4 regions of the Thermoanaerobacterium calidifontis genome follow, and region 2 is predicted to be linked to each of the others. Evidence: riboswitches for the same ligand, from Rfam matches in the RefSeq annotation. Region 2 holds a riboswitch; each other region holds the start of a gene.
What was found. A riboswitch is a leader RNA that binds a small molecule or an ion and turns the genes downstream of it on or off. The one in region 2 is predicted to bind S-adenosylmethionine.
Positions count from the first base shown of each region.

Region 1 (8,326 bases), 100 kb from region 2:
ACATATTACTGACCTATGAAAGTAATGAGTAATCCCGTCCTTTTGGACTCGTGTAAGACAATTATCACAGCACTTATTAGTGCTTTCAAATAACTCTACACCATCTATTGCAACAACTTTTAGTCCATCTATAGTTCCTTTTCTAAAAACCTTATTTTTTGTACTTGTCTTGATTATACTATTATTAAGTTCATTTAAGCCATCTAAATCAAAATTACTTAAAACACGCCTAATAGTGTCAATACGAGGAATTTTAGTCTTTTTAGGTAATACTTTTTTAAATTTACCTTTTTTAAGCCAATGTTCCAACCTATTAAAACTCCTTATTTGAAGCATAAATCCAAATAATACTACAAAGGTAATTGTTGAAATTTTTACTGAAGATTTTGCTCTTTTATCTTTTAGGGTATTGATTTTTTCTCCAAGATGGTATATCTTAGAGAAGTAGATAAGCATTTGTTTAAAACAACTTTTGTTCATTTTATCAGCATCCTTTCTATTTGGTTTGTGACAAAACATATTATAGAAAGGATGCTTTTATTTTGCAATTTTTTTCTTTCAATTTCCAGTAAAAAACGGAAAATATCATATTTCTAGTTACACTTCGTTAAACTATATAAATCAGTTGATTTATGGTTCTAAAAATTATTAGATGCGAAATCTCTGCCTCCTTAATATATTTTAATTATTTTTCCTCAAGCTCTCTTTCATTCTTCAAAAGCTGTGCTTCATACATTTTGAAGAATGGATAGTATATGATACCTGCTACAATCAGGTTCACAAGTTGTAGAATTGGTCCTCTCCAGTCAAGACCACTTGATATGAAACCACCTATAAATACAGGAACTGTAAATGGAAGCTGGTACAATGGTCCTGTTACTAAGTGGAAATGGAATGCGATGTAGTTTATCGTAACAACCGCTGCAGGTGCAATTATAAATGGTATCATCAATATAGGATTTAAAACTATTGGAGCACCGAAAATAAGCGGTTCATTTATATTGAATATAGCAGGGATAAGCTCTGCTGTACCTATCGTCTTAAGCTGTTTTGATGCTGAGAACAAGAACATTATGACAAGAGGCCATGTTGTACCTGAACCACCAAGGTGTGTGAACATATGGAAGAATGGTTCTGTGACAATACCTGTCATAGGTTGATGTGCATTTAATGCTTTTACATTTGCAGCAAGCTGACTCATCCAGAAAGGATATGCTATAGATGATACGACATTCATGCCGTGGATTCCAAGTGACCACAAAAGCATCATAAGGATTATCTCAGCTAAAGCTGCCCAGTAGCTATTTGATGCTGCAACAAGCGGCTTAAATAGCTCTATTACTAACTGTGGCAATGTGACTTTGAAGTTAGCCCATACGATCCACTCTACTATCCAAGCCGATACTACCATGACAAACATCGGTACAAGTGCCATAAAGCTTCTTACAACATAAGGTGGCACGGCTTCAGGCATCCTTATTACAAGGCCTTGCTTATTGAAGAATCTAACCACAACTGCTGTCAACACGCCTATTATTATAGCTACAAACAAACCTTGTCCACCAAGGTAATTTAAAACATCACCGAAGCTTACCTTTGTAACGTCTGATGCTGGGAATGTTGTTACTAAAAATGCTAACATGGAAATAATACCTGTCATTGCTTCATCAAGATCCCAGCGAGTAGCCAAACTATATGCTGTACCAAATGCAACCATCAAAGCCATAATGCCAAACGATAAGTTAAAAGGAATCATCAACTGGCCAGCAATAGGCTTAATAGCATTTGCCCACGCCACAATAGGACCCCAATTTGCGCCTTCTGCAAGTGGTGGATTGGCTATTATCAAAAACAATGAACCTGTCAATATAACTGGCAATGCGAAACTTGAAAAAGCATCTCTTATAGATTGAAGTATGACATTTTGAGCAATCCTTGCCAGTACAGGCATCAAAGATGACTCCATCCATTTCATAAACCAATTGTTAGTAAGTCTTTCGTTCATCTTATTACCTCCTATGCATCTTTCCCATTTTTCTTAGCAAGCTCGATGATCTGATTCAATATCTTTTTTGCATCCATAAGTGCAAAAGCCTGCATATCAACGATGTCAACAGGAATGCCAAACTTTTCAGCTATCGTCTCAACTTCCTTCTTTAAATGCCTTACCTGCGGCTCTAAAAGAGCAACATCGTATTCTTCAGCTTTTTTCTTGAATTCACCTGTGCCTCCTGCATCTACTGTAACATCTAAACCTTGCTTTTTTGCTTCATCAGTCACTTTTTTTGCCAATGCACTTGATGTAGCACCCCAACTGCACAATATAACACCATGTATTGCCATAGTAAATTACCTCCTTTTTTTGTTTTTCTTTTTTATTTCATTTTTTAAATTTTTGTCATACAATTTAAGCATCCTTATCATGTACGCTTGTATAAGGGCAATTCCCGCAATGAAAAATGCACCAAACAAAAGAATCTCTAAGCCATGTGCAAATGTATCATTTATCATAGAATACACAGCAGTTGCAATCCACACCAAGGACAGCATCGTATAGAAAATTTTTCGTTGCTTTACCGAAATACTAAACATTTTAATCACCTACAAGATTTCTCTTTATTTCATCGTAATACTTATCCATCAAGGCCTTCTTCACAAATTCCTTCGCCTCATCAATTTTGTTAATCTCATTGAGATTTTTTACCAAGTCTTTGCTTTCAATAAATGAAACACTTAAATCGCCAAGTATCTCTATCCACATCTTGTCGTCATCCGGTGCAACCATTAGAAAAGCTGTCTTTATGATTTCATACTCGTTAATCAAATTTTTCATCTTGACATGGCTTTTCACTTTTCCAAAGACGAGGATTGGCTCCACCAAATCAGATGCTGTACAGTGGTAGATTACAAACCCTTTCCCTGGAAGTATTATCTTCCCAAGGCTTTCTCTTCCCAAAAGCTTATCCTCTATCTGCTTTATTTTCTCATTATTAATTCCATCATTACCAGCAAAATCTTCTAATAGAGAATCTATGATGTCTTTCGAGTTTTTGCCATAGACATCTTTAAGTTTAAGGGAATCGCATAGCTCAATTATCCTTTTGCCATACCACGCAATGTGTTCCAATTCTTTGTACCTGTCGCCTATGACTTTTTTCTCCGAGAAGTCCATTATAAAATCTGTGTTTAAAGCGTCTTTCAGTTTTTTTACGTCTTCATCTAAAAGCAGCGGATTGACTATTATTGTCTCTTTGTCCTTTATGTCCAGCGGAATTGTAGACACTATCAAGTCAATATCATCTCTATCTTTAAAGTCTTTAACTCTCAAGCTGGAAACCGTATCTACAATATTCAATTGTGGAAACATCTGAAGCTTAGATAGAAGCATCCTTGATGTCCCTATGCCGCTGGCACACACGACTAAAATATTGTGCCTTTTCATCATATCGCTTTTTCTTGCTATAGATGCGCCAAAATGCATCGCAATATAGCCAATTTCATCATCAGGCACATCAACATTAAGCTTGTCTTTAATCACATTTGCAATAGATATACATTTTTCAAATAAGCCGCTGTACCGTTCTTTTATGTCATTTATAAGCGGATTTCTAATCGCAAGACCCATGCGAAGTCTAAAGATAGTAGGCCTTAAGTGCGTCTTTAAACCGCTTAAAAGCATCGTATCGCCTTTAAGATCAGTGCCAAATTCATCTTCTGCAATGCTGACCATCTCATGCAGTATTTCATTTAACAGCTCGTCATTTACGTCTTCGGTATTTGCCCTGTACCTTGCTCCTTGTAGATGAATCGTTATATATCCGATTTCATCTTCTGGAATAGAAATATCGAATTCTTCCTCCAGAAACCTGGCAAGCATTTCTGCAAACTTATACTCATCTGACTTCCTAAGCTCATAGAGACTTTCATTACCTATTTTTATCTTTTCGCCTTCTTTTATTCTTTTTAGCGCCAATGCCAGATGCACCGTAAGCCCCATGTAGGAGCTTTCTGCTAATTCGTAATCAAGGGATTTCTCCAATTTTTGTATAGCCTTCTCTATCTTTAAAACCGTATCGTAGTCTATAAGCCTGAGTAATCTATCATTTATGTCTTCACTAAGCTTGTTTATATTATTGTACCCTTTATTTAAAAACTCAATTAGGTCTTTTGTCTCCACATTGTCATACAGAAAATTTATTATGGCCCTTCTTATATTGCTTTCATCGCCTTTTACGTATATGCCAACGCCAGGCTTAGTTACAATTGTAACATTTTGCTTGTTTAGCCACTTATCGATCTCTTTAATGTCATAGCTTATTGTTGCCGTAGTCACATTGTATTCTTTAGCGAAGTACTCAAGTTTTACAGGTTCTTTCATCTGCAAAAGCTCAGATAGTATCAACTTTCGCCTTTTATCAGCGTCAATGCTTGGCCTATAACCTATTACATCGAATTTGAATTTTTCGATATCATTATCAGTTCCTTCTAAGACTAGTACTCCATCGTCATTTTTAAGCTTCAAATTGTATTCTTTTATATATTCATTTATTGCATTTATTTCTCTGTAAACAGTCCTTTTGCTTAACTTGTACAAAACGACGATATCGTCCAAACTGGAAACTTCTTTTGAAATAACCTTTTTGAAGATTTCTAATTGGCGCCTACTTAACTCTTTCATAGATATTTGTCCTTTCGTCTATGACAAATTATTAATAAGTTAACTTATCTTTCATCTTAATTATAATCAATTTATTGATTAAATCAACACAAACTTGTGAATACACTGTCAGATTTATTATGACAAAAATTTAATATTGTCGCATGAAAATTTTGCTTGACTTTTCAACATCCATCCTATATAATCATTTTAACAACTAAAAACGAAATTATTCTCTTATCTAGAGAGGTGGAGGGACTGGCCCGATGAAACCCGGCAACCGGCACGTATGTGCAATGGTGCCAATTCCTGCAGCGATTGCTGAGAGATGAGAGAGGACGAAACCTCTTTCATTGGAGGTTTTTTTTATTGCTTTTTTAAACTACATTTGTGAAAAGAAGGTGAAATGATTTGATCGAAATAAAAAACTTAAGCAAAGTTTACAACACAAACGGAAAAGAGGTAATAGCTTTAAAAGACATCAACTTAACTATACGTGATGGTGAAATTTACGGCATAATGGGTCTAAGCGGTGCCGGGAAATCATCATTGATAAGGTGCATAAACATGTTGGAAAAACCTACATCTGGCAGCATACTGATAAACGGCGTAGAAATGACAAAGCTAAAGCCAAAAGAACTGAGAAATATGAGAAAGAAGATTGGCATGATATTTCAGCATTTCAATCTCCTGATGAACTCTACAGTGTATGAGAACATAGCATTTCCTCTTAAGATCTCGAAAGTCAGCGACTCTGTCATAAAAAAGCGCGTTGATGAGTTGCTGGATGTAGTAGATTTAAAAGACAAAAAATATGCATATCCTTCGCAGTTGTCTGGAGGTCAAAAACAGCGTGTAGGCATTGCAAGGGCTTTAGCAAATAACCCAGACATAATTCTATCTGATGAAGCCACATCTGCTTTAGACCCCACCACGACAGAATCCATTTTAAATCTTTTAAAGAACATAAACAAGCAATACGGAATCACAATCGTGGTGATAACTCACGAAATGTCTGTCATAAGAAATCTGTGCGACAAAGTGGCAGTCTTAGAAGACGGTAGAATAATCGAGGAAGGAAATGTAATAGACATCTTTTCAAACCCTTCAACAGAAACGTCTAAGAGATTTTTAAAAGATATGATAGCTGAACTTCCGCCAGATATATTGCTTGATGACGAAAATCCAAACGAGGAAATCTTAAGATTATCGTTTTTTGGCAGCAGCAGCAATCAGCCTGTCATATCCCACATGATAAAAAATTTTGATGTTGAAGTTAATATCATTTCTGGAAATATCGAAAGGGTGCAAAACTTACAAATAGGAAATCTCCTAATAAAAATAAGTGGTGAAGAAAACTCCATAAAAGATGCGATAAAATTCTTAGAAAATAATGGTCTTAGAATAGAGGTGCTTAAAAATGGTATCGTCTAATACATTGCAGTATTTGTTAAACTTGTGGCAGCTTATGGAAGAGCCTCTTTGGGAATCTTTATACATGGTATTTTTCTCAACGCTTTTCTCAGTAATCATAGGAATGCCTCTTGGCATAATACTCGTCATAACTGATAAAGGTCATATAAAGGAAAATCTAAAGTTAAATCAGATATTAGGTACTGTGATCAATGTCATGAGATCTGTGCCATTCATAATTCTCATAATCGCGATCTTCCCATTGGCAAGGCTTATAGTTGGCACAACTATAGGACCTACTGCATCCATAGTGCCACTGTCCATTGCAGCGGCACCATTTGTGGCAAGAGTTATAGAGTCATCCCTAAAAGAAGTAGACTGGGGCGTCATTGAAGCATCTATATCAGTTGGCGCTTCAATACCACAGATAATATTTAAAGTCATGATTCCAGAATCATTGCCATCGCTTGTACTGGGAATAACCCTTACAGTGATAAACATCTTAGGGTATTCTGCTATGGCAGGTGCTATCGGAGGAGGTGGTTTAGGAGATCTCGCTATAAGATATGGGTATCAAAGGTTTCAGACAGATGTGCTTATTGCCACAATCATAGTCTTAATAATTTTTGTAGAAATCGTGCAAAGAATAGGAAACTATCTCGCAAAAAAAGTTGATAAAAGATGAAAGGATGGTATGTAATGAAAAAATCATTGTTACTTCTCACGCTTATATTAACATTTGCATTTATCTTATCAGGATGCACAAAGTCCAACAATGTATCCACTGCGTCCAATGCAAACTCAAATGCAGATAGCTCTAATAAAACGACGAAAATAGTCGTTGGCGCAACGCCAAACCCACACGCAGAAATACTTAACGTAGTAAAGCCTATCCTGGCAAAAGAAGGCGTAGATCTCGAAATAAAAGAATTTACAGATTATGTGACGCCAAATACTGCACTTGTCGACAAGCAAATCGATGCAAATTTCTTCCAGCACGTTCCGTACCTTGAGGACTTTGAAAAGAAAAATAATGTAAAATTAGTCCCATTAGTCAAAGTGCACGTGGAACCGATGGGCGCATATTCAAAAAAGATAAAATCAAAGGATGAGTTGAAAGATGGCGCAACAGTAGCTGTACCAAATGATGCCACAAATGAAGGAAGAGCACTGCTGCTACTGCAAAAAGAGGGACTAATCAAGCTAAAAGATCCAAATGGCCTTACACAGACTCCGAGAGACATCGTAGATAATCCAAAGCACCTAAAAATTGTAGAGCTTGAAGCACCTCAGCTTCCAAGGACACTTCAAGATGTGGATTTAGCCATTATAAACACTAATTTTGCATTAGAGGCAAACTTAAATCCTCTAAAGGACGCAATTTTTATGGAAGACAAAAATTCTCCTTATGCTAATGTATTAGTCGTAAGGGAAGACAATCAAAACGATCCAGCGATACAAAAGTTGGCAAAAGCCTTAAATTCTGATGAGGTCAAGAAATTTATCGAAGACAAGTACAAAGGCGCTATAGTTCCAGCTTTTTAACATGAGAAAAAACCCGTTTTAAGCGGGTTTTATTATTTATTTCTGGAAAATATCAGTCTGTTTAAGTCCTCCAAGTATGGAAGCTTCACAAGTTGACATGATATAATGTACACTAAAAATCCCGATAATACTGTAATAGACATTGTAATCCATTCGTTCGCAATTGCTGCAGTCAGATTAAAATAAACGATCGTGTCATAAATGCCCATTATAAGTGCAGCTATAAGCGGTTTTAAGAACCAATTGTTAAAATCAATTTCTAAATTAGTAAGCTTAACTAATGCTTTAAAATTCAAAAAGAAGACAAAGGCATCAGCGAATATGAAGCCGTAAATGTACCCGAAAAGCCTTAAGCTAGGTATAGGTACTAATAAATACATGGCAATCACAGAGATTGCAGTCCATATAGCAGAATTTCTCAAAACTAAATTTTGCATTCCAAGCCCATTTAATATGCTTGTGACTATTGATTCAAGATACGCAAAAATGCTTCCTGCAGCTATAAGCTTAACCAGTACGCCGACGCCTGGACTTTTAGGGTAAAGCAGTGAAGCTATTTCATCAGGTAACATTACAAACAATACGGCTGCCGGTATGCCTATCATAGTAGTATACCCTATCGCTTGATTTATCCTCTGTCTTACTGTATCCCATCTTTTTAAAGATGCCGCTTCTGAAACGGCAGGAAGCACTGTAACTGATAAGCTCATT
Region 1 covers NZ_AP042436.1:2,076,025-2,084,350, forward strand. The annotation lists gene ACZ42G_RS10860 (transposase) at 1-480, opposite strand, end outside; gene ACZ42G_RS10865 (PTS sugar transporter subunit IIC) at 686-2,005, opposite strand; gene ACZ42G_RS10870 (PTS sugar transporter subunit IIB) at 2,017-2,343, opposite strand; gene ACZ42G_RS10875 (hypothetical protein) at 2,350-2,550, opposite strand; gene ACZ42G_RS10880 (BglG family transcription antiterminator) at 2,594-4,678, opposite strand; SAM riboswitch class I at 4,892-4,992, shown strand; gene ACZ42G_RS10885 (methionine ABC transporter ATP-binding protein) at 5,069-6,091, shown strand; gene ACZ42G_RS10890 (methionine ABC transporter permease) at 6,078-6,755, shown strand; gene ACZ42G_RS10895 (MetQ/NlpA family ABC transporter substrate-binding protein) at 6,770-7,615, shown strand; gene spoVB (stage V sporulation protein B) at 7,648-8,326, opposite strand, start outside.
Region 1: linked by a shared signal. The riboswitch ahead of ACZ42G_RS10885 (methionine ABC transporter ATP-binding protein) and the one ahead of metK (methionine adenosyltransferase) in region 2 are both predicted to bind S-adenosylmethionine.

Region 2 (8,326 bases):
GCCAGTATTATATTTATGCTTGATGCTTTTATAAAAGAACAGCCACCTCCAAATGAAGTCTTAAAACCGGAGAATGAAAGTACATACTACTCATCTACGGATAAAATCAATCAAAATGAGTTGCAGGTACCTGTTTTCAATACCACTCCAAATTTGAAAGAAAATGAAGATAAATTGGCAGCAGATAATGAAAAAAGCGATAAGAAAAATTCGGATAAAAAGAACGGTGAGGAAAATGACATAAGAAAATTTGATGAAAAATCGCTGGATAAATTAATCCAAGAGAGGAACAGAAATTTTACAAATATAAACGGCAACAACAATTCAAAAGAAAGCAGTGAAAATTCAAACTTGAATAGAATAGTTGTGACGCCTGAAAAAATATTAAGTGTTCAAAGAGAGATGGATTTTGCAACAAAATCTAAGGCTATAGGCATATTGATGAAATTAGGTCCGTCAGGCATAGGCGAGATCATGAAAATGTCTCAAGATGGTGTGACAGCAGAAGAAAGCTACGAGATGATGGATATACTTAAAAAGCACCTGTCAGAAAATGACATAGATTTTTTAAAGAGTGTGGTGAAAAAGTATTTTGATGATAAAAATACATCAAAGTAAAAGATGCGTATAAAGCGCATCTTTTACTTTGTAAACAAATTTTTATCTTGATAGTAAATGTCTTTTCCATTTACCATTATTGAAATGTATCTGGCGTCATTGTATATATCCATACTACCACTGCCATTATTTGTTCCATAATTAGATATATACCGTATGTTGTCATTCAATGTCGTATAAAAAGGCGTATCTCCGTTGTATATTATCCATACGTTTTTACCTGTATCTTCTCTGAATTTTTGCAGTGTATCCTCAAACAGTTGTGCTTCTTTAGTATCTTTGAACCCATCGGAGCCCCATACAGGTTTTGGCAAAACTACAAATAGATTATCTCCTTTTACGCTGTTTAATGTGTTTAAAAACCAACTCCACTGATCCTTATTTGATGATAGCAAACCTCCATTAGTATCATCTAACATGATAAATGTCGAATTTCTAAAGTCATATACTCCATAAGAATTACCTGCTTTTATATAAGGAATCGTAAGTGATTTTAAGACTTTGTCATTTACATCCCCTGTGAAAACTACTAAAGGATAGTCTTTATTGGCTATGCTGGCAGCTTTTAAGGAAATTTGAAGCTTCAAAAGCGTATTGTAATCTGTGTCCCCAAATACCATGAATTTAAACGAATCGTTAGTGTTGCTGACGCTTACTTCCTTATTTTTGCTGTCAATAGATTCAAAGTCCAATGGCTTTGGAAGCTGTGACGCATCAAAATCTGATCCTTGCCCCACTTTTACCATTAAATTTCCTACTTTTCCATTTATATTTGCCGATAAAGCACCAGATAGATCGCTATTGGCTGCTTTGAAGACTCCATTTGAAATGGTGCCTACATTGTTGTAGACAGTCCAGCTTATGTCTCTGTCTTCTATAGGTGCTCTATAGCCGTTTATGTCTTTGCCTATCACAGATATTGATGTAGTCCCGCCTTTATCGACATTGACCGAATAAGGCGTAAATCTTATGTCTGCTATAGCATCTAAAGCCTTTATTTTCAATGTACCAGTCACATTGCCTACTCTTGCTATTATTACGCCATCACCCGCACTTTGAGGCATGAATTCATTTCCATCAAATTTTCCTGCTATGCCGCTTATTGAAAATGATACGGAGTTTTGATCGATTTTTACTGGTTGATAATTCGCATCATATCCTTTTACAATGATTGCTCTGTGGGTGCCTACAAAGACATTTGGGCTATCTGCTTCAACTTTTATAGCGTATAGATTTCCTGTTGGTGCTGTGTTAAATACTCCAACGCCGTTGGCTACATTTCTTTCGAAACCAGGAACTTCATTTTGGAGCTTTGCTTGACTATCTCCTAAAGGTCTTATGGCCATTTGAGTTGAGCCGCCGCCGTCTAAGTTCATAGCATCATAAGCGCCTAAACTTAACATAAGCTGCGCTAATTCACTTTCTGTCATTCCTCTCGTGTTGGCGTTGTCAACTGTTGCTATTATTACATGCTTCTTATCTTCAGTATAGCCTATAGCTGTCCTTGCGTATATGCCGTCTACATTGTCGGTAAATTGCGACGGTATTGAACCGTTTTGTACCAAAATGGTTCCTCCGCTTACAGCCATCTTAAAGTTGTCAAATGGAGGATCTGTAGAGATATTTTTGATGACTTTATCTCCTTGCTTTAGATTTAAAAGAATCTTTGCGACATCACCTGTTGCATCTATAGAATAGCCTCCATCGGGAATTGCTACAGGACCTTCACCCTGTCTTACCTCCAAGACGCTGTTGTTTTTGTCAACTAATATTTCAACAAGGTCTTTATAGCTATCGCTTAGACCCGGTGTCTCATCATTCCAGTCCTTTGTAAATATGACGCAAGATGTACCACTGCCTATGGAACCTACGTTGTTTAAAGCACTTACTGGAACTTGACTGCCGTCAGGTAGTGTTATGCTAAGAGAAGTGCTTTTCCAATATCCTATTGATGGAACATTGTTTTTATCTATGGCAAATGTGGCGTAATTCCCTTGATAGTATGGGACAGTTAAAAGATTTCCGTCTTTAACTGATGCTCCTACGATAAACCCTTGCTTCGTGTCAAAAAAATCACCATTTACTGCGGCTATAGCACCGTTTCCATTTGCCATGTCTTCTACATCCATTCTGTCTTTAAAACCAGATGGATTAAAAATGGTGGATATTGATGTGTTACTGTCGCTTAAGTCCACATCCAAAACATTGATATTGATGAAACCATCTGTCGTAAAATATGTAATGTTTTTTTCTGTAACACCTTTACTTAATATTTGCTGGCTTTCATTTGAAGTTATTACGGTGTAAGCATCTGCAGCAATACCATTCATAAAAACCGATGAAAAAATGATTATTGAAGATATACACATGCTTATAACTTTTCGGTACTTCACGAAAATCCCTCCTATGTATTTAGCAATTGTTCTTTAAAACTTATCTTCGGCAATTTAGCGCGGTTGATAAATTTTCCATACCTATACAACCATATTGTACCTTTTGTATATTACAGCCGTGTTACAATTTCATAAAATAAAAATAAAAACTAATATTATTATTGCCTAAATTGTGTATAATGATTATAAAAGATAAATGGAGCATAAGCGAAAGATATCGAAAAAATGCCAAATTAACTGATGGAAACCGGCTAAAATGAGGAATAATAAATCTTGTGAAATTGATAGATTTCAACTATAATCAAATATGTCGCGAGACGCCGGGGTGTAGCGCAGTTGGTAGCGCACGTGCTTTGGGAGCATGGGGTCGGGGGTTCGAGTCCCTCCACCCCGACCATGATTGGTCGTATAGCTCAGCTGGGAGAGCACCTGCCTTACAAGCAGGGGGTCATAGGTTCGAGCCCTATTGCGACCACCATTTCTATTTGTGAATATTTTTTCTCACATTAAAATAAAATAATCATGGAGGGATACCCAAGTGGCTAAAGGGGGCAGACTGTAAATCTGTTGGCTGGTGCCTTCGATGGTTCGAATCCATCTCCCTCCACCATGAATACAAGGCTAAAGGGCCTTTTTTTATTTTGCCTTTCAAGATTTCCTTATCATAATGATTTTTAAAAACATCGATAAAAAATTTTCCAAATCCTATTGACATAAAAAATAATTGATGTATAATAATACTTGTGAAGGGAAAATAGTTATTAATAGAAATAAAATATTAATAGCTTATCCGATGTGATGATTGACTAAGAATAGATGAGAGGTGGGTACATATGTCGTTGGTAGGTAAGAAAGCTCCTGAATTTAAGTTAGACAGCACAAAAGGTCAAATATCCTTAAGCGATTATAAAGGTAAGTGGGTAGTGCTTTTCTTTTATCCACTGGACTTTTCGTCAGTATGTTCAACTGAGATACCAGAGTTTAATAGGATGAAACCTGAGTTTGACAAGCTCAATGCTGAGCTATTAGGTATCAACACAGATAGCGTTTATTCACACAAGGCATGGATAGATAGCCTCGGTGGTGTTGATTTTCCGCTTTTATCTGATTACAACAAAGAAGTCACGAAGCAGTATGGAATACTTATTGAAGATGCTGGCATAGCATTAAGAGCTGCATTCATCATTAACCCTGAGGGAATTGTTGATTACGAAGTTGTACATGAGCCAGTAATCGGCAGAAATGTCGATGAAATATTGAGAGTGCTTAATGCACTTCAAACAGGTCATGCTTGTCCTGTAGGTTGGAAACCAGGGGACAAAGTATTAGATTAAAAAAGGAGGAGATTTTGAAATGAGAGAAATGACGACAAAAAATCTAAGCGATGCATACGCAGGTGAAAGCCAGGCTCACATGAGGTATCAAATTTTTGCTGATGTGGCTGAAAAGGAGGGTAAGCCAAACATAGCAAAGCTTTTTAGAGCCATATCTTATGCCGAATTAGTCCATGCTACAAATCACTATAAGACATTGGGAGAAGTAAAAGACACAGTATCAAACCTTGACAAAGCTATAGCAGGTGAGACATTTGAAGTAGAAGAAATGTATCCAGCATATAAAGCCGTAGCAGATTTGCAGGAGGAGAAATCTGCAGATAAAAGCTTCAACTATGCTCTTGAAGCTGAAAAGTTACATGCTAAGATGTATACAGATGCAAAAGCAGCGGCACTTAAAAATGAAGACATAGCTATTTCTAAAGTGTACATTTGTCCTGTTTGCGGATATACGGCAATTGATACGGCTCCAGAAAAATGTCCAGTTTGTGGAGCTCCAAGAGATAAGTTTGTTGTTTTCTAAAAGGCATAAAACCCCTTCATTATCATATATTAACTTTAAAGTGCTTGACAGTCGTCAAGCACTTTTTCACTTTCTAATTGACTTATTAGTTGTACTGTGATATTATATTTTAAGTTAAATAAGTGAAACTCTTATCAAGAGAGGTGGAGGGAAGAGCCCTGTGAAGCCCGGCAACCTGTCTTACGACAAGGTGCTAATTCTCGCAGAAGTTTACTTCTGAAAGATGAGGGTGGATGTGCCTCTTCTTTTGGAGAGGTTTTATTTTGTTTTAGGTCTTTTATGTGATTTAAAAAAGGAGGATACAGATGAAAAAGTATTTTACTTCAGAATCAGTTACTGAAGGACATCCAGATAAAATTTGCGATCAGATATCTGATGCTATTGTAGATGAGATCTTAAAAAATGATCCTTATGCGAGGATAGCCTGCGAGACTGCCGTTACAACAGGTATGGTATTGGTGATGGGGGAAATATCTACAAAATGCTACGTCGACATACCAAAAATCGCAAGAAAGGTCATAGAGGAGATAGGGTATACTCGAGCAAAGTACGGTTTTGATGCTGATACATGTTCTGTGCTTACTTCAATAGATGAACAGTCTCCAGATATAGCATTGGGAGTTGATAAGGCACTGGAAGTAAAAAAAGGCATTTCCTACGATGAGCTTGAAGAACAAGGCGCTGGAGACCAAGGGATGATGTTTGGATACGCATGCACAGAGACGCCTGAGCTTATGCCTCTTCCAATATCATTAGCACACAGGCTTGCCCGCAGATTAGCGGAAGTAAGGAAAAATGGCACTTTAGATTATCTAAGGCCTGATGGCAAGACACAAGTGACGATTGAGTACGTTGACGATGTGCCAAAGAGAGTTGACTCAATCGTTGTGTCGACACAGCATTCACCAGATGTGGATCATGATAAGATTGAAAATGACGTAAAAGAGTATGTAATAAAACCCATTGTTCCACCAGAGCTTATTGATGATGACACGAAGATATATGTAAATCCGACAGGGCGATTTGTAGTCGGTGGACCACAAGGAGACAGCGGCCTTACAGGAAGGAAGATAATAGTCGACACTTATGGTGGATATGCAAGACATGGCGGTGGTGCTTTTTCTGGCAAAGATCCATCGAAAGTAGACAGATCTGCTGCGTACGCTGCAAGGTATGTAGCGAAAAACATCGTAGCTGCTGGGCTTGCTGAAAGGTGTGAAGTTCAATTGGCGTACGCTATAGGCGTAGCTACACCATTAGAAGTCAATGTAGATACTTTTGGCACTGGGAAAATATCTGATGAAGAGATATCAGAAATAGTTAAAAAAGTATTTGATTTGAGACCTGCTGCTATTATAAGAGATCTTGATTTAAGAAGGCCTATTTATAGACAAGTTGCAGCATATGGACATTTTGGACGCACAGATCTTGACCTTACATGGGAGAGAACTGACAGAGTTGAGATACTGAAAAAACTTGCTTTCAATAAATAATAATTTTAAAGCCCGGAGTTTCCTCCGGGCTTTGCGGCTTGTATATTTATATTTATAGCCGCGATTTTTATAAAAATTGTACGCTCCGCTACTTTTATTATAGCATAAATTAGATGGCGATTCCATTGCTTTCTCTATTTTCTTTTTCGAGAATTTGTGTCTTTGTTTTAACCAAATTTTCTAATGCTGAAACAAGCATTTGGTTGTACTTTGCATCGCACTCTTTCAAATCTTGTATTGCTTCAATAGCATTTTTAGCTTTTCTATACTGTCTATCGTTTGTCATTGCGTCGAAAGAATCACACACTGCTACAATCTGTGCGCCAAATGGAATGATTTTTAGTCCATAAGGATAGCCAGTTCCATCTAATCTTTCGTGATGATATAGCACAGTAGATGTCAAATATGCAAGTGGTGTTAAGGCTTCCAGTATATCGGCGCCGTATTTGGGATGCAATTTCATGACGTCGTATTCCAATTCTGTAAGTTTATCTGGTTTTGCAAGAATACTAATCGGAATCATCACTTTGCCTATATCGTGCAGCAATGCACCCTTGTATATCGTTATTTTTTCCTTTATATTAAGCCGCATCATGTTTGCTACATTGTATGATAACTTTGCGACTCTTATGCTGTGCTTGTACGTCTCGTAATGGTAGTTTTTTAGTGACATCAAAAGATGCGACATCAGTTTTTCTTCATCATAATTCATCTCATTTTTCCCCTTTTTTCGACAATTAATATTATATTATAATTTTTTGTACCAGTCAATAATTTCATGCATTGTAATAAAATTCAAAAAAAAAAAAAAAAAAAAAAAAAAAAAAAAAAAAAAAAAAAAAAAAAAAAAAATTCGGAAAATTTTTAAACGCATATCCATATATTGACTTTGAAGTTGTTATTTTATATAATAAGTACAAACATTAGTTCGTAAAGGAGTAATGGAGATGAAGGATTTTGATATACCTGATGTCTACATTGCCATATTGCCTTGTTATCTTGATGATTACGGAGATGGGACGGAATTAATAGACTTAAATGGCAATGTATTGCATATAAAATCCAGTGTCAAAAGTTGTCTAAAGAGGACTTTGAAAAAGTATGCTGTAGATTTAAGTGCCATAAAAGAAAAGTACGCCAAAAGCCTTGGCATTAAAAATACTTTTCCAATTCCTATAGCTTCTAACTTTACGCTTGTGCAATTAAAAGTTAGAATTCCAAAGGTGGCAAAGGATGTATCTTACGGATATGTATGCTATGAGAAGATAAAAGAGATAGAGGAGCATTCTACGTATTGCATTGTAAATCTTGGTGACGCTAAGATAAAAGTATATCAAAAGAAGATTACGATCGAGAAGCACTTGAGAGATGCTGCCATGATAAAGACTTTTTTTGCTAATTTAAGTCCATTAAACTTTGAAAGTAACAGATCTATGTATAACCTACCAGCAACGAAAGCAGACATAGCTCTTTTGTATGAAGAAATCGTGAAGATAAAGTACAAAATTGAAAAAATATGATGCGCGCTTCAAATATCTATGAAAATAATATACAATTGTAGATAGAAAATAAAAAAGTAGGGATAGCTATGGTTGAAATAATAGGTACTGTTGAGGAAATAATTTTTAAAAACGAACAAAATGGGTACGCTGTGTTAGAACTTAATTCGAAAAGAGATACTATTACAGTAGTAGGATATATGCCTTTTGTTGGGATAGGTGAGACGCTTAAAGTTGAAGGCGAGTGGATGGTACATCCTGACTATGGGGAACAGGTGAAGGTCTCAAAGTACGAGACGATAGCGCCGTCGACATTGTATGGGATGGAGAGATTCTTGTCATCTGGACTCATAAGGGGCATAGGTCCTGTTATGGCAAAAAAGATAGTATCAAAATTCGGCGTCGATTCTCTAAACATCATAGAATCTCATCCGGAAAAGTTGTTGGATATACCTGGAATAGGCGA
Region 2 covers NZ_AP042436.1:2,179,660-2,187,985, reverse strand. The annotation lists gene ACZ42G_RS11480 (hypothetical protein) at 1-618, shown strand, start outside; gene ACZ42G_RS11475 (phosphodiester glycosidase family protein) at 642-3,011, opposite strand; tRNA gene ACZ42G_RS11470 (tRNA-Pro) at 3,333-3,408, shown strand; tRNA gene ACZ42G_RS11465 (tRNA-Val) at 3,414-3,489, shown strand; tRNA gene ACZ42G_RS11460 (tRNA-Tyr) at 3,536-3,621, shown strand; gene ACZ42G_RS11455 (peroxiredoxin) at 3,845-4,345, shown strand; gene ACZ42G_RS11450 (rubrerythrin family protein) at 4,365-4,868, shown strand; SAM riboswitch class I at 4,997-5,098, shown strand; gene metK (methionine adenosyltransferase) at 5,174-6,361, shown strand; gene ACZ42G_RS11440 (HD-GYP domain-containing protein) at 6,471-7,073, opposite strand; gene ACZ42G_RS11435 (hypothetical protein) at 7,309-7,881, shown strand; gene recD2 (SF1B family DNA helicase RecD2) at 7,950-8,326, shown strand, end outside.

Region 3 (8,326 bases), 1.2 Mb from region 2:
ATTGTCCCACCTGTGCCAATGCCTGCAACAAATATGTCTACATTGCCATCAGTGTCTCTCCATATTTCTTCTGCTGTCGTCTTTCTGTGTATCTCTGGATTGACGGGATTTTTAAACTGTTGCGGTATAAATGCATTGCCATACTGTTTAGCCAACTCTTCAGCTTTTCTTACAGCTCCAGACATGCCTTCTGGACCAGGTGTCAACACTATTTCAGCGCCAAGCGCTTTAAGCAAATTTCTTCTTTCAATGCTCATGGTTTCAGGCATAGTCAATATTAATCTGTATTTTTTAGCCGCTGCAACAAAAGCCAATGCTATTCCTGTATTGCCGCTTGTTGGCTCAATTATAACAGTGTCTTTATTTATAAGCCCTTTTTCTTCTGCATCCTTTATCATAGCATATCCGATTCTGTCCTTCACACTGCTTAACGGATTAAAATACTCTAATTTTGCTATAAGCCTTGCTTCAAGGTTATTTTCTTTATTGTAGTTTGACAATTCTAATAGCGGCGTATTGCCTATTAAATCCGTTAGATTTTTTGCAATCTTTGACATTGTATCCTCTCCTTTTAAAATATACTATTCCGATTGGATTTTATGTAATTATTATATATCAAATGAAGCTTTTTGTAAACAGCATTTTTCAATTTTATTATACATTAAACATAAAAAAATAACCGCATTAGCGGTTAATTAATCATATAATAAAATATTAAGCTTCATATCCTGCATCATTTATCGCTTTTTTCATGTCATCTATAGTAACTTTTTTAGGATCGTATGTTACGGTGACATTGGCCTTATCTAAATCTACTGTCGCTTTTGACACTCCATCAAGGCCTTTTAATGCTTTTTCTACAGTCATTTTACAATGATTGCACGACATACCTCTTACATCGATCGTCACAGTTTCACCTTTTGGACCAAATAAACTCATGTTTAAACTCTCCTTTCTATACTCATAAGGGGTATTACCTATACATAGTTTAATTTACCTGAACATGAAAGTCAATTATTTTCTGATAGCATCTCATTCTACTTTGATTTTCGTCTTAGAGTTCATTATGCGCAGTGAATACATTGGAACTTTTACTTTAAAATTCTTATATGTATTATCACCCATCATAATATCTACAAAGTATGATAGCACATTAGGAAAATGCCTTACAGATTTCTCTATGAAGTCCATATTATTGTATGTGAATTGCGCTAATCTGTACGCCCAACCGACATCTGGCACAATTTCTCTGTTTATCCTATATGTATATTCGTCCAATCCACATTCTCCATCGAAATGCTTTTTTATAACGTCAAAAGAGATGTCTGCGGTAAGCAAAGCATTGTATATCCCTTCACCTGTAAATGGATCGGCAAGCCTTGTAGCATCTCCAATTAGTATTATTTTATCATCATTAAATACTCCATCGCTTCCATCAGGAAACGACAATTGATGACCGTAAATTTTACAGTCTTTTATATTTTCGTCCACATTTCCCTCTATCATTTTAGACAGTATTTCCTTTATATTTGAAATCTTATTTAAAAAAGTCCCGACACCAATAGACAATCTATCACCTTTAGGAAATACCCATCCATATCCATATTTTATCGCATTAAAATCCACCACAACTTTTCCTTTTAATCCATCTATTAAGCTACTATCGACATATACTTCGCCTTCAAGTGCTATACCTTTTTTACCGTTTATTAATCTTGTTTTATAAGCCACATTGCTGTTTATCCCATCTGCACCTACTAAAATCTTCGTTTCATACTCGCCTTTGTCTGTCATCACAACAAGACTTTTGCCATTATCATAAAAATCATAAAATGTTTCCCCATCATGTATTTCACACCCGTAATAAGCTGCCATATCGATCAAATATTTGTCAAATTTAACCCTGTCTACCTGATATATTATAGGTTCATCGGTTTGTAAAACAGTCTGTTTGCCGTTTGGAAATTTAAAGACAATTTCATTGGTAATATCTTCTACATATTGGCTTATATCAATATCTAATAACTTATAACACCTTTTCGTTATTCCACCACCGCAAGCTTTGTACCTTGGAAAAACATGCTTTTCTATCAACAATGCCTTATATCCTTCTTTAGACAGCTTTCTTCCTAATGTGGATCCTGCAGGTCCTCCACCTATTATTATTGCATCATACATTTTTTTCACCTCTAAATTCAATTATAATTGCAAAACATACTAAATAAAAGCCACAAATTGGATTATTTTAAGCTATTCATAAACAAACAGTTGTCAATATAAGAATTAGCGAAAAGTGTCCTTCATATTATTGACATCAAACTTCAATAAATATATAATTATTTTAACAATTTAATATCGTAAATCAAAACTCATCAAGAGTGGTGGAGGGACTGGCCCTGTGAAACCCGGCAACCGTCATATTTTATGAAAATGGTGCTAATTCCTGCAAAGCTTATAGCTTTGGGAGATGAGTAGATGTGATTATCTACGCCTCATCTCTGAGGCGTTTTATTTTTTACATTGAAGGAGGTTTGCAAATGCCCATCAATATACCAAATGGCCTACCTGCCATCGATATTTTAGCTAAAGAAAATATATTCGTAATGGCTGAAGAAAGGGCAATTCATCAAGATATACGCCCTCTTAAGATCGCCATCTTAAACTTGATGCCTACAAAAAGTGTGACAGAAACACAGCTATTAAGGCTACTTAGCAACAATCCACTGCAAATCGATCTAAAATTTCTCTATGCAGCATCACACAAATCTAAAAACACTGCGCCAGAGTATTTAGAAGCTTTTTACAAAACATTTGATGACGTAAAACATGAAAAATTTGACGGTCTCATAATAACCGGAGCACCAGTGGAAACTTTGGACTTTTCAGATGTTGATTATTGGCATGAGCTTGAAGAAATAATGGAATGGAGCAAACACAATGTATTTTCAACATTTCACATTTGCTGGGGTGCTCAAGCTGGTCTTTATTACCATTATAGGATTCCTAAATACCCACTGAAAGAAAAAATGTTTGGCGTATTTTTGCATAAGGTTTCCAAAAAAAATGTCGACTTATTAAGGGGATTTGACGACGAATTTTATGCGCCCCATTCAAGATACACGGAAGTCAGAAAAGAAGATATAGAGCTTGTAGATGACCTTGAAATACTTTCTGAATCAGATGAGGCAGGCGTATACATAGTTGCATCAAAATCTGGCAGGCAGATATTTGTGACAGGTCACTCTGAATACGATCCTTTGACTCTAAAATCTGAATACGAAAGAGATTTAAAAAAAGGCATTCCTATAAAAATACCAAAACACTATTTCCCGGGAGATGACCCTAACAATGAGCCAATTGTAAAATGGAGAAGCCATGCAAATCTATTGTTTTCTAACTGGTTAAATTACTATGTATACCAAAAAACACCATACGATGTGAATTCAATTGAATAAATATGATTTATGCAGGTTATAAAACTTGATTTTATATCCTGCATTTTTTATATCATTTTTGCAAAATTATTCATTGACTTTTTCACTTTCCTGTGCTAATTTAATTATGCTATTTCAAAAATTTATAGAAAGGAATTGTACTATATGGACAAAACACAAAAGCTCAAAAAAGACATTGGCCTATTTATCGCCACAGCACTTGTGACAGGTAACATGATGGGTTCCGGCATATTCATGCTTCCTGCTACACTTGCATCTAAATCAGGTCCTGGCGCAACAATACTGGCATGGCTTGTTACAGGCATCGGATCAATATTGTTGGCATTATCATTTGCAAATTTAGGTTCAAGGATTCCAAAAGCCGGTGGCCCGTATGAATACTCAAAATTAGCTTTTGGAGACTTTATAGGTTTTATCAATGCGTGGTTATACTGGAATGGTTCATGGATCGGAAACGCTGCCGTTGTCATTGCAGTTGCCAGTTACTCAAGCGCTTTATTCCCGATTTTATCGCAAAATCATTTAGCCGCTTTTCTGTACACCAGTGGAATCTTATGGATTTTTACGATAATCAATATAATAGGTGTAAAAAAGGCTGGCTCAACTCAAACAACAATAACTGTGTTTGAAGTATGTCTTTTTTTATTCTTCATAATCGTATCAGCAGTACATTTCAAGTCAAGCAATGTAATGCCATTGTTCCCTGCAGGAAAAGGCATGAATACTTTGTCTGCAGCAGCAACTTCAACGCTGTGGGCGTTTGTAGGACTTGAAACTGCGTCAATAACCGCTGAAGAAATTAAAAACCCTGAAAGAAACGTAAAGTTAAGCACCATATTCGGAATATTAATAGCTGTAGTGATGTACCTTGCCATAAACCTTTCGGCAATGGGTGCAATGCCACAAAGCCAGCTTGCAAAAAGTGCTTCTCCAATAGCCGACATCCTCAAACAGTTTTTAGGAAAAAACATTGCGAATGTCATAATAGTAGGCTCTGTCGTAAGTGTGCTTGGCACAACTGTCGGATGGCTTTTATCTACAGCTCGTGTGGCTTATGCGGCTGGTAAAGACAGTCTATTTCCAGAGATTTTTTCAAAAGTACATCCTAAATACAAGACTCCTCACGTATCATTGATCATAGGATCGGTGCTTGTAAATCTGCTATTGCTGATGAACTATACAAAATCTCTGGTTTCTGCGTTTAATTTTATAATACTGCTGGCAACTTTGTCTTTCCTACCTGTGTACGCTTTTACAGCCGCATCTGAAATGATGCTTCTTATAAAAAGAGACAAAAACGTCAGCGTATTAGGCTTTATAAAGAATTCCATTATTCCACTTTTAGGCTTTGCATACGCCATGTGGACAATATACGGGTCTGGAGCCGAGACTGTCATGTACGGATTTATAATGCTTATGTGCGGCATACCCTTCTATATATACATGAAGTACAAAAATAACTCAAAGCTAAACGAGATTCGAAAAGTCTTAGAATAATTACAGGCTGCAAAATGCAGCCTTTTTACATCGTTTTAATTTTCTTCTTTTACCGCATTTGCTATAAGTGAAGCAAAATACTTCGCACCACTGGGCTCTAAGTGAACCGCATCGGGTGAAAAGAATGAATCATGTCCATAGCTGGCTTTATACCAATCAATTAAAGTAGTGTGGGGATATTCTGAAGACACTTTTGACAACGTCTCATTGACGATGCTTTCCCAAGGGCGTGGGACGCGGACATTTACCAATATTACGCGTTTTACAGGTTCTGCGCTCTTTAAAAGCGATAAAAGCTGGTCTTCAGTGAAAGGCCCATTTGTCCCCAACTCAACTATCAATGTGTCTATTTTTCCTTTCGCTTTGAGGTTTTTCACGACATCTTTTGCTTGATACATTTGTCTTCCTACTTTGCCATCAATCGTGATTCCCGGCAACATCTCTTCCAAGTAAGGCTTTGTATCTATCAATATTGAGTCACCTATTATGGCTATACCCTTTCCATCCTGCACATTGCTGGTTGTGGAATCACCGCTATTTGATACTGCTGAGTTTGAATTTCCGCCTTTATACGGATAGTACTTAATATCTCTCCTATTATCTGGCAAATTATCATTGTAGTCCTGCACATCACTGCCAATATTGCTACTACTTCCTACATAAGATGGTGAATCTGATGCAATATTTGATGAACCTGAATTTAATGCAACTGATGCGCTGGCAGGTATGATTCCACTCATACCTGCAATAAAAGTGCCCATTAAGCATACGGATAATGAAACTAAAGCAGATGTTTTAAGTGTAGGTAGTATTTTCCCTTTTTCAAACCTCAATGATTTTAAGTCGTTTATGATTTTTTTAAGTGCGCCGTGTCTTATTGGATCCTCCACGTATTTCCATGAAAAGGCAGAAATAACAATGATCATAAATACCTGCAGCAGCGCCCGAATAGGATCAAAGCCTTTCGTGTCCACAGTTGGTGTCGTCAAAATAAGCACCGGAAAGTACCAAAGATATACTCCGTACGATCTTGCCCCCAACCATCTTAATGGAGCGCATCCTAATATTTTCCCCAACAAGCTTTTAGGATGTGCTGACACAGCTACCACCACAGCAGTTATTACAGATAGCAAATACATGCCACCTCTATATACAAACGGATCGTATTGATTGACGTACATAAGCATAGCAAAAATCGAAACTATTGCCAAAAAGCCAATCATATCATAAATCAATACTTTTCTTTTAGCTTCATTGTTGGAAAATTTGTTGCTGGGCAGAATCAACGCTAAAGCTGAACCTAAAAGAAGCCCAAAAGCGCGCGTATCAGTGCCATAATATACACGGCTGGGATCCATTCCTGGAATGTACATCATACCCATTGCTAAAGCAGAAAGCGCAGAAAGCAGCAAAGTGATAACAAAGATATACTTTTTCTTCTTTATATACTTAAATGCCACAATCAATGCTAACGGCCAAATAAGGTAAAACTGTCCTTCAACAGCCAGTGACCATAGATTGCCAAACGTCGATTGTGGTCCAAACTTAGCAAAGTAAGATATTTTATGAAATATAAGCCACCAATTGTTGACATAAAGCAAACTTGTTATAGCATCGCCTTTAATAGATGAAAGCCTTGAAGCATCGAAAAGCGTAACATAAGAGACGACTACAATTACCATAATAAAAAGAGCTGGAAACAACCTCAACATTCTGCGCTTCCAAAAATTTTTTAAATCAACTTTATTGTTTTTCTCCCATTCTGATGCAATTATATTTGTTATCAAGTACCCTGACAACACAAAAAATATGCTGACGCCAAAAAAACCACCCTGCAAAAAAGTCAGATTAAGATGATATCCAATGACAGCAAGCACAGCTAAAGCACGTAGTCCGTCAAGTCCTGCCATGTATCTTGCGTTTTCGTTTAAAGGTTTTGGCACTGAAATCCCCTCCTAAGATCCCTCACAATAAAAAGCAATTTGCAACAAAATTCTTCATCATTCATCTAAAACAGCCATTTTTCTATAAATCCATTATATATTATCAATATTACAAAAGCATTACAACTGATAAATAAAATATAAATATCTTATAAATATTTATTAATAAAAAGAGCCCTTTATACGTTAAAGAGCTCTTTAAAACTTTTTATTTTATTCTTCCAGCAGTTCTTTTACGATATTTATGCCATTAAGCTTCATGTGGTATAGAAACATAGTATGCGTTAAGTCACCATCGTGTGGAACTATTTTAAGCCTTTCCGCTGTCTTCACGCTTATATCGTAAGTCTCAACACAATTTTCAGGCACAATCACATTGGCGCTTAAATTATTGGCGTTTGCAATCATCTTTATAGAAATCGCTGTCTGATATACACACAAATCAGTGCAATTGCCTACGATAATAAATGTAGATTTGCCTCCTTTTATCATATCAAATATCTTTCTCAAGAACTTATTTCCATCACCATCTTCTCCGCCGAAAAACACATTTAACGAATTTTTCTCGTACACATTTGGCTTGTCTTTGACTACCTCTAAAAGCTCCTCTACGATACGGCTTTCATCTGTTCCTTTGATACAGTGCTCTGGATAAGCAGCAAATTCTGTTGCACCTTTCGCATGGGCATCATTTACAAACATCACATTCTTTATGCCCATCCTGTACGAAGCTTTAATGAGGCTCTTTATATGTTCTATAATCCCTCCTATTCGAGGACTTGACAAAGCCCCACTTTTGCAAAAACCGTTTATCATGTCAACGACGATAATCGACACATTGTCAGCATTTCCAGCATCTTTTATGACGGTGCTTAACTTCATGTCATCTAAATTGCTATAAAAATCAAACAGATAATTTAAAAAAGGTCTTGTATTGTACAAAAAGCTATCAAAATTCATTTTCACAGCCTCCTTTCATCTTATTTTTATTGTATACCATTTAATCTATGCAGTAAAATGTCTCGCGGGAAGATCCCACAAGCTTGCCATCCTGATTGTATGCATCACATACTGCAACAGCAGTCGTCTTGCCCATGTGGATGATCTTCCCTATTGCCTTGATTCTGTCTTTGGCTTTTAAGGGCTTTATATAGTTTATATTCATCTCCAGAGTCACCATGTTTTTCCCCATCGTCTTTGCGGCAATTCCCATAGCTGTATCCATGAGAGAAAAAAGTACACCGCCGTGAGCAATCTCAAAGATATTTAGATGTTTCTCGGAAATCGTCATTTCCATCGTCACTCTACCACTGCCAAGCTCAGCAATCTCCATGCCGATTAGATTGTGAAACTGGGCTTTTTGATTCAACTCGATTATTTCTTTGAATAATTCTTCATTTATGCCGAGATTTTTAGCTTCCAAGTATACAT
Region 3 covers NZ_AP042436.1:681,429-689,754, reverse strand. The annotation lists gene cysK (cysteine synthase A) at 1-557, opposite strand, end outside; gene copZ (copper chaperone CopZ) at 715-939, opposite strand; gene ACZ42G_RS03485 (geranylgeranyl reductase family protein) at 1,033-2,178, opposite strand; SAM riboswitch class I at 2,367-2,474, shown strand; gene metA (homoserine O-acetyltransferase MetA) at 2,538-3,455, shown strand; gene ACZ42G_RS03475 (APC family permease) at 3,600-4,952, shown strand; gene ACZ42G_RS03470 (acyltransferase family protein) at 4,988-6,895, opposite strand; gene ACZ42G_RS03465 (cysteine hydrolase family protein) at 7,109-7,855, opposite strand; gene ACZ42G_RS03460 (PaaI family thioesterase) at 7,896-8,318, opposite strand.
Region 3: linked by a shared signal. The riboswitch ahead of metA (homoserine O-acetyltransferase MetA) and the one ahead of metK (methionine adenosyltransferase) in region 2 are both predicted to bind S-adenosylmethionine.

Region 4 (8,326 bases), 1.3 Mb from region 2:
GTATGTATCATCATATCCTCCTGAACAAGGTTTAAAGCGTGGGACGATTTTTCCAGAATTGGATAAGCCGTACATGGAAGAAAAAGCGAGGGGGTACTGACAATGGACGCAAATCAAGTAGCTCTCATCAAAAAAATAATGGAATTGGATTTTGCTTGTATTGACTTAAATCTCTACCTTGACACACATCCTGATGACCAAAAAGCATTAAGAGACTACAATTACTATAGCCAACAGTCAAGATCTCTAAAGGCACAATATGAGCAGCTTTATGGTCCGTTGATGTCTTTTGGTGAAACACCTTCACAATGCAACAGGTTTAAATGGGTAGATGACCCATGGCCATGGGAAATTCAATATTAAAGAGGTGATACTATGTGGGTGTATGAAAAGAAGTTAGAATATCCTGCCAATGTGTGTAAACCAGATGTTAAGATGGCTAAATTCTTAATTGCACAGTATGGTGGACCAGATGGCGAATTAGCTGCGGCATTGAGATACCAAACTCAAAGATACACAATGCCTACAGGACAAGCAAAGGGAACATTGACAGACATATCCACAGAAGAATTTGGCCACTTGGAAATAATTGCCACATTGGTCTTTAAACTGTTAAAAGGCGTACCAGTAGAAGAGCTAAGGAGAGAAGGCCTCGGAGAACAGTACACAGAGCACGATAGAGCTCTTTTCTATAGCGATACGACAGGTATGCTATGGACCGCTGCATATATCCAGGCCAAAGGCGACGTAATCGCGGATCTTCATGAAGACATGGCAGCAGAAGAAAAGGCGAGAGCAACGTACGAACACCTTATAAATCTAACTGACGATCCTTGTGTAAAAGATACATTAAGATTTTTAAGAGAAAGAGAAATTGTACACTTCCAGAGATTTGGAGAGACTTTGGATCTGGTGCAAGAACACCTAAGAAGCAAAAAGATATTTTAAAAGCCGGTCATTCCGGCTTTAATTTGTTTCACTAAACACCTTATCTGCTATCCTTACAGCTTCTTGTGCGTTTGCGCCGTAGTAATCAGCTCCGATTTTCATAGCATAATCTTTTGTAAGTACGGCACCGCCTACCATTATTTTTATATCATATTTTTCTCTTAATATTTTAATGGTCTTTTCCATATTATTTAGCGTAGTTGTCATCAGGGCGCTAAGCCCTACCAGTTTTGCATTTGTCCTCTTTACTTCATCTACAATTATAGATGGTTTGACATCTCTACCAAGATCTATGACTTCATAGCCATAATTTTCAAGCAGCACTTTTACTATATTTTTCCCTATATCGTGTATATCGCCTTCAACTGTTGCCAGTATTATTTTCCCTTTAGAGCCCATCCCTTTAGGCATTTTTTCCTTTAAAACCTTAAAAGCGCTTTCCACAACTTCAGCAGAATTTAAAAGCTGTGGAAGAAAATATATCCCTTTGTCATACTTATCTCCTACATCTTTAAGCGCAGGTATTATCGTATTATCTACTATGCTTAATGGTTCTAATCCTTCATTAAGTATTTCCATCACTAATCTATCTATATCAGCCTTTTTGCCATCTAATATATTTCTGTAAAGCATCTCGCTTGCATTACTATCTGTTTTTTTCCCTACAGATAATACTTGCGTCTTATTTATCCCATCATCTTTCTTATATGTATTTATGTATCTTTCGCATCTTTTATCCCTTGATGATAAGACCATCGAAGCGTTCAATATATCCATTGTTATCTTATCATTTGGATTGACTATAACAGCATCTAAGCCGTATGATATCGCCATCGCAAGAAATGCAGTATTTATAAGTTGCCGCTCAGGCAATCCATAAGATACGTTGCTAAGTCCTATGACCGTACTTACTCCAAGCTTAGACTTAACAAGATTGATGGCTTTTAATGTTTCCATTGCTGCTGTCTGCTCAGATGACACTGTAAGTGCGATACAGTCAATTATTATATCTTCTTTTGGTATTCCATACTCTAAAGCAGCTTTTACAATCTTTTCAGCGTTTCTAAGCCTTTCATCTGCATTTTTAGGAAGACCGTCATCACTTATTGTAAGTCCTATAACACTTGTGCCGTATTTTTTGACAATAGGCAATATTTCTTGTAAACTTTTCTCTTTTGCACTAACAGAATTTATAATAGGCTTACCTCTTACTATCCTTACTGCTTTTTCAATTGCCTTTACATTGCTACTATCTATCTGCAATGGCACATTGACGATGTTCTGTACCTGCGAAACGATTCTAGGCATCAATTCCTCTTCATTTATGCCAGGCACACCAATATTCACGTCAAGTACGCTTGCCCCAAGCTTTTCCTGCGATACAGCTTCGTCGTAGATCAGATTATAATTGCCTTCTTTGATAGCTGCACTCAATTTCTTCTTTCCTGTAGGATTTATCCTTTCGCCGATTACACACACAGGATAATCGCTGCCTATGAAAACAGTCTTTGTATTTGATGAAACTGCTGTGTATTCTTTCACGGCAGTTTTTTTCTCTGTATCATGTATCTCAGCTTTCAAAAGCTTAATAAATTCTGGAGTCGTCCCACAACAACCACCAACAATAGATGCCCCGCATTCTAAAAGCTTTTTTGTCTCGACGGCAAATTTCTCTTTCGTAATGTCGTAAAGAGTCAATCCATCCTCTAAATGAGGCATTCCTGCATTTGGCTGCGCCAAAATTGGTATCCTTGAAACTTCAGCCATCTTCTTCACTATGTCTGCCATCATGTCAGGTCCCGTAGAGCAATTGACACCTATGGCATCAAGGCCAAGCCCTTGAAGACTTACTACTGCTGTAACAGGGTCTGTCCCCATAAGCGTCCTTCCATCTTCTTGAAACGTCATGGTACAAATTACCTTTAAATTAGTATTCTCCTTTACAGCAAGAATAGCCGCCTTCGCTTCTAATATATCTGACATAGTCTCAATAAGTGCCAAATCAGCACCGGCTTTTTCCCCTTCTACAGCAACCTCTGCAAAGGCACTATAAGCCTCGTCAAATGTCAGCTTGCCAAAAGGTTCCATCAATTCGCCAATAGGCCCTATAGAAAGAGCAACAGCTTTATCACCAGCAGCTTTTCTGGCTATCTGTACTGCGCTTTTGACTATTTCAGGCAATTTATCTGAAAGATTGTAAGATTTTAATTTTATCCTATTGGCGCCAAATGTATTTGTCTCAATAACATCTGCCCCTGCATCAATATACGACTTGTGGATTTCGTACACAATATCCGGATGTAAGAGATTGTAATATTCAGGGCATTCTCCTGATTTAAGTCCTTTTTTCTGAAGCATAGTGCCCATTGCTCCGTCAAAGACGATTATGCTATTCTTTAAATTCTTAAAAATATCCAATTGCAACATCTCCTTATGATGACTACAATACTTCTTCTATATCATTTTATCTCATGTTCTTTACGCCATTTACAATGTCAACAACTATATCTGTCTTGCCAAGTGGCATGATATGAACACCACCCACTTTATCTTTTATCTTGTTTATAAATTCTATTGCAATTTTTGTCCCTTCACCTTTTTCACCGTTTTTCAACCTGTCTATTATTTTCTCAGGTATCTCGATGCCAGGCACCTTTTCGTTCAAGTTAACAGCCATCTTATAGCTTTTAAGGGGTAGCACCCCTACTAAAACCGGAATATCAAATTGCTCTACGGCATCAAGAAATCTGTATAAAATCTCATCATCGTAGACAGGCTGAGTCTGTATGAAAGATGCTCCACATTCTATTTTCGTCCTTAATTTTTCTATTGATTCAGGTCTTAAATCATTTGGATTTGCTGTTGTCCCTATGCAGAAATTTGTAGATGATTCTAATTTATTTCCGTTGTAGTCAAAGCCATCATTTAGCGACTTTGCTATCTTCACAAGACCTACAGAATCTACGTCGTACACGCCTGTTGCCTGTGGCACATCACCTCGTTTTGGATCATCTCCTGTAAGTGCAAGGATATTTCTGACTCCAAGAGCATACGCACCCAAAAGCTCTGCTTGAAGGCCAATAAGATTTCTGTCCCTACACGTTAAGTGAAATATGGTTTCTATATTTAGATGATTTTGCAAAAGATGTGCCAATGCAATAGGGCTCATTCTCATATTTGCCATAGGACAATCAGTTATATTTAAAGCATCTGCTATTCCATATAATTTTTTTGCTTCTTCAATAGAATTCGAAATATCAGCTCCTTTTGGCGTCGATATCTCCACGGTTATGACAAATTGCTTATTTTTAAGTTTCTGGCACAAATTTTCAGAATTTCGCAAAACGACCCCTCCTTAAAATAAAAAAACTCTTCGCCAAAAGAAGAGATATTTTTGCTCCCATCTTTCAGCGATATGCTGCTGGAATTGGCACCGTGATATCCGGTTGCCGAGCTTCATAGGGCCAGTCCCTCCGCTGCTCTTGATAAGAGTTTACTATATTAATTTATTAAATTATATGATACCGTCCTCTGGTACAATTGTCAATGAAATATTTGTTGAAATGTTAAAATTACTTAGGCTTTTTGCTTAGATATTTTAATTTTTGATAAAATGCAAATCATATATATGAGGTGATTTTATGAGGTACAGAAAAATTGTAGAACCAGTAGTAGCAATAGCATCTGGCCCTGATGAGATACAAAACTTAAATACCGCTTTAAACTTATTACCTTTGCAAAATCTAATCGAAACGGGTAATACCGTTGTAATAACGCCAAATTTCGTTAAAAGCAAGCCTCCTCAAAGCGGTACGATAGTAGGACCAGATACATTGAGAGCCCTTATAAGATACGTAAAGTCTAAAAATCCTGGCAGGATTGTGATTGCCGCCGGCTCTGGTGGAGATCCTACGCCTAAAGTTTTATCTGACAATGGATTTGATAAAGTCATTTCAGAAGAAGGCGTAGAATTTGTAGATCTAAATTACGGTCCTTACGTAGAATTGCTGCTGGACGACTGTCTTTTAAAATCAACAAAAGTAAATGAACTTTATGAAAAAATGGATGTACTAATTTCATTCACTCAAATGAAAATACACGAAGAAGCTACAGTATCGCTTGGAATAAAAAACATAGCTTTAAGCTGGCCTCCCGCAGAAATACACGGATTTCCCAAAAAAAATTTAGGCATACACGATGACCTTCACAATTTCATAAGGGCTATGGCTGAAAAAATATCTATAGATCTTACGATATTAAGCGGTCAAGAAGCGATGATAGGCACAGGGCCATCAGAAGGAAAGCCTATCAATGCAAACATGATAATAGCAGGAACAGATCCTGTAGCAACAGATACAGTAGGTGCCAGAATGTTTGGACTTATGCCTCAAGGCGTCAACTACTTGTTTCAATGTGCTAAAAGAGGTATAGGCACAGGTGAGCTTAAAAATGTCACTATCAAAGGCATACCATTGCAACAAGCTGAACTGAATTTCTCTACGCAGGCGTATGGCTATGGCATCGCCTTAGATTCAAGCGGAATAAAGCAGATGGTGCCAGGAAAAGTCTAAAGATAAGGGTTTACTTCCCTTATCTTTATTTTTCAAAGATGCTTTTTAGGTATTCAATGCCTTCTTTTAAATCATCAATATCCTTATAGTTGTTTCTGTAGACTTCCATTATGATAGATCCATTGTAATCCAATTTTTTTAACTCTCTATTAAGCTTTGCAAAGTCAAAACTTCCTCTGCCTGGAAGGTACAAACTGCCGCAATCATCGTAATCGCATAAATGGACATTGACGAGTTTATCTCCCATTGATTTTAAGTATCCAAATGGATCTTTCTTGCTTTTCATCGCCTGCTTTATATCCAATGTAAAATAAACATTTCTGCTTTTCACAGACTGTCTTATGAATGTAGCAAATTCTGGATATGCAAACCAACACCAATAGACATTTTCCCAAGAAAATTTAACCCCATATTCTCCTGATGTATCAGCTATATAATCTACATATTTCGCAATCTTGTCAAAATCAATATTAGGCGTCGTATCTTTTTTAACAGCAGGTCCGTGAAAAACGTAAATCTTTGCCTTAAGTATCTCTGCCGCTTTCAAGACTTTAATAAGCATCTTTGAGGCATCGTTCCTTTGCCTTTCAGTTGCTGAAAAAAGCTGCGGTTCAAACTGAGTGCCTATAGCATGTATTGAATTAACTTCAATGCCGTATCTATCTAAATCATCCCTCATAGCTTTGCAATAATCTTCATCATATTCGCTGTAAGATTCCAAAAAAACTTCCACACTCTTTATGCCCATTTTAGCTATTATAGGAATCGTTTCCTCTGTAAGATAGTCAGGATAAAAACAAGCCGTCGATATGCCAACTTCCATTTCATCACCATCCAAAAACAATTCTCATATATAATATTATACATGAAATCATTCTGACAAAAAAAGATATGCCAATCGGCATATCTTTCATAACTATCTCTTTAGCCTCTTTTCCAATTCCTCTTTCTCTTTTTCATAACCTGGTTTGCCTAAAAGTGCAAACATGTTTTTCTTGTACGCTTCAACGCCTGGTTGATCAAACGGATTAACGCCATTTAAATAACCGCTTATGCCACAAGCCATCTCAAAGAAGTATACAAGGTATCCAAAATTGTAAGCCGATATCTCAGGCACATTCACAATCAGGTTAGGCACTCCGCCGTCATTGTGAGCAAGCACCGTACCTTCAAAAGCTTTCTTGTTTACGAAATCAACTGTCTTGCCTGTCAAGAAATTAAGCCCGTCAATGTTATCTTTATCTTCATTTATAGTTATTTCTTTAAGTGGTCTTTCAACATTTATGACAGTCTCAAACATTATCCTGCTGCCATCTTGAATGAATTGTCCCATTGAGTGCAAATCTGTAGAAAAATCAACTGAAGCAGGATATATTCCTTTGTGATCTTTTCCTTCACTTTCACCAAAAAGCTGTTTCCACCACTCTGAAAAATAGTGAAGCCTTGGCTCATAGTTGACTAAAATTTCAACTGATTTTCCTTTCCTGTAAAGAGCATTTCTTACAATAGCATACTGCATACTTAAATTTTCTTTGATGTCCGGCTTTTTGAAGACTATAGATGCATCGTATGCACCTTTCATCATTTCATCGATATTTATTCCTGCAGCCGCTATAGGAAGCAGACCTACAGCCGTCAAAACCGAGTATCTTCCACCTACATCGTCAGGAATCACAAAAGTCTCGTATCCTTCTTCGTCAGCCAGTTTTTTAAGGGCACCTTTTTGCCTGTCTGTCGTAACATATATCCTTGACTTTGCTTCTTCTTTTCCGTATTTTTTCTCCAGGAAATCTCTGAAAACTCTAAAAGCTATAGCTGGTTCTGTAGTAGTGCCAGATTTCGATATTACATTTATAGAAACATCTTTTCCTTCTAATATTTCTAATAAATCTTGAAGATATGTAGAGCTTATGCTGTTTCCTGCAAAGTATATCTCTGGTGCTTTTCTAACAGATTGCGGTAAAACATTGTAAAACGAGTGTGTAAGCATCTCAATCGCTGCTCTTGCACCTAAATATGAACCACCAATACCGATAACCACAAGTACATCTGAATCTGATTTTATCTTCTCTGCAGCTTTTTTAATGCGAGCAAATTCTTCCTTATCATAATCTTTAGGCAAATCAACCCATCCAAGGAAATCGCTTCCCTGAGCTGTCTTGTTAAGCACCATATCTAATGATAGAAGCGCTTGCTTCTCAAGATATGATATTTCGTGCTCATTGACAAAGTTTAGCGCATTTGAATAATCAAAGTTTAATACATTTGTCATATGTAAACCTCCAATCTTTTTTTACATCTCATATTTTATACCATATGATACATATTATCAAGCTTTAGCTTAGAAACATATCGTTTGCAATCATCTTGCCTGTCTGTGTCTTAAAATTTTTCTCAATAATACTTGCCACATTTTCTTTATCCTTGTACAATTCGTCTTCTTCGATGTTGACTAAAAGATCTGATTCCCATATTATCTGAAAATCGATTCCATCATTTTTAGACGCCGTATGGTGTCCACCTATAATGTATGCAACTCTATCTATAATATCCTCATCTTCATTATTTTTTAGCATTATTTCTCTTGCAATCGGTGGTCCTTCTATCTCCTGATATTTGCCAGATGAGCTGCCATACTTCTCCTCAGCCTTTTTGATGCCAATATCGTGCAAAATTGCACTTATGTATATGACCTTTTTCATCTTTTCATCTGCAATATTCTCACCGTAAACAATCCTGTCAGCGTAGTTAAGCACTTTCAACGCGTGATTTATCCTCTTTAAGTCAGTGCCATAGTATTCTTTAAG
Region 4 covers NZ_AP042436.1:770,365-778,690, reverse strand. The annotation lists gene ACZ42G_RS03910 (spore coat associated protein CotJA) at 1-100, shown strand, start outside; gene ACZ42G_RS03905 (spore coat protein CotJB) at 103-363, shown strand; gene ACZ42G_RS03900 (manganese catalase family protein) at 376-948, shown strand; gene ACZ42G_RS03895 (homocysteine S-methyltransferase family protein) at 967-3,375, opposite strand; gene ACZ42G_RS03890 (methylenetetrahydrofolate reductase) at 3,413-4,291, opposite strand; SAM riboswitch class I at 4,346-4,440, opposite strand; gene ACZ42G_RS03885 (DUF362 domain-containing protein) at 4,590-5,519, shown strand; gene ACZ42G_RS03880 (sugar phosphate isomerase/epimerase family protein) at 5,545-6,357, opposite strand; gene ACZ42G_RS03875 (glucose-6-phosphate isomerase) at 6,436-7,791, opposite strand; gene ACZ42G_RS03870 (HD domain-containing protein) at 7,856-8,326, opposite strand, start outside.
Region 4: linked by a shared signal. The riboswitch ahead of ACZ42G_RS03890 (methylenetetrahydrofolate reductase) and the one ahead of metK (methionine adenosyltransferase) in region 2 are both predicted to bind S-adenosylmethionine.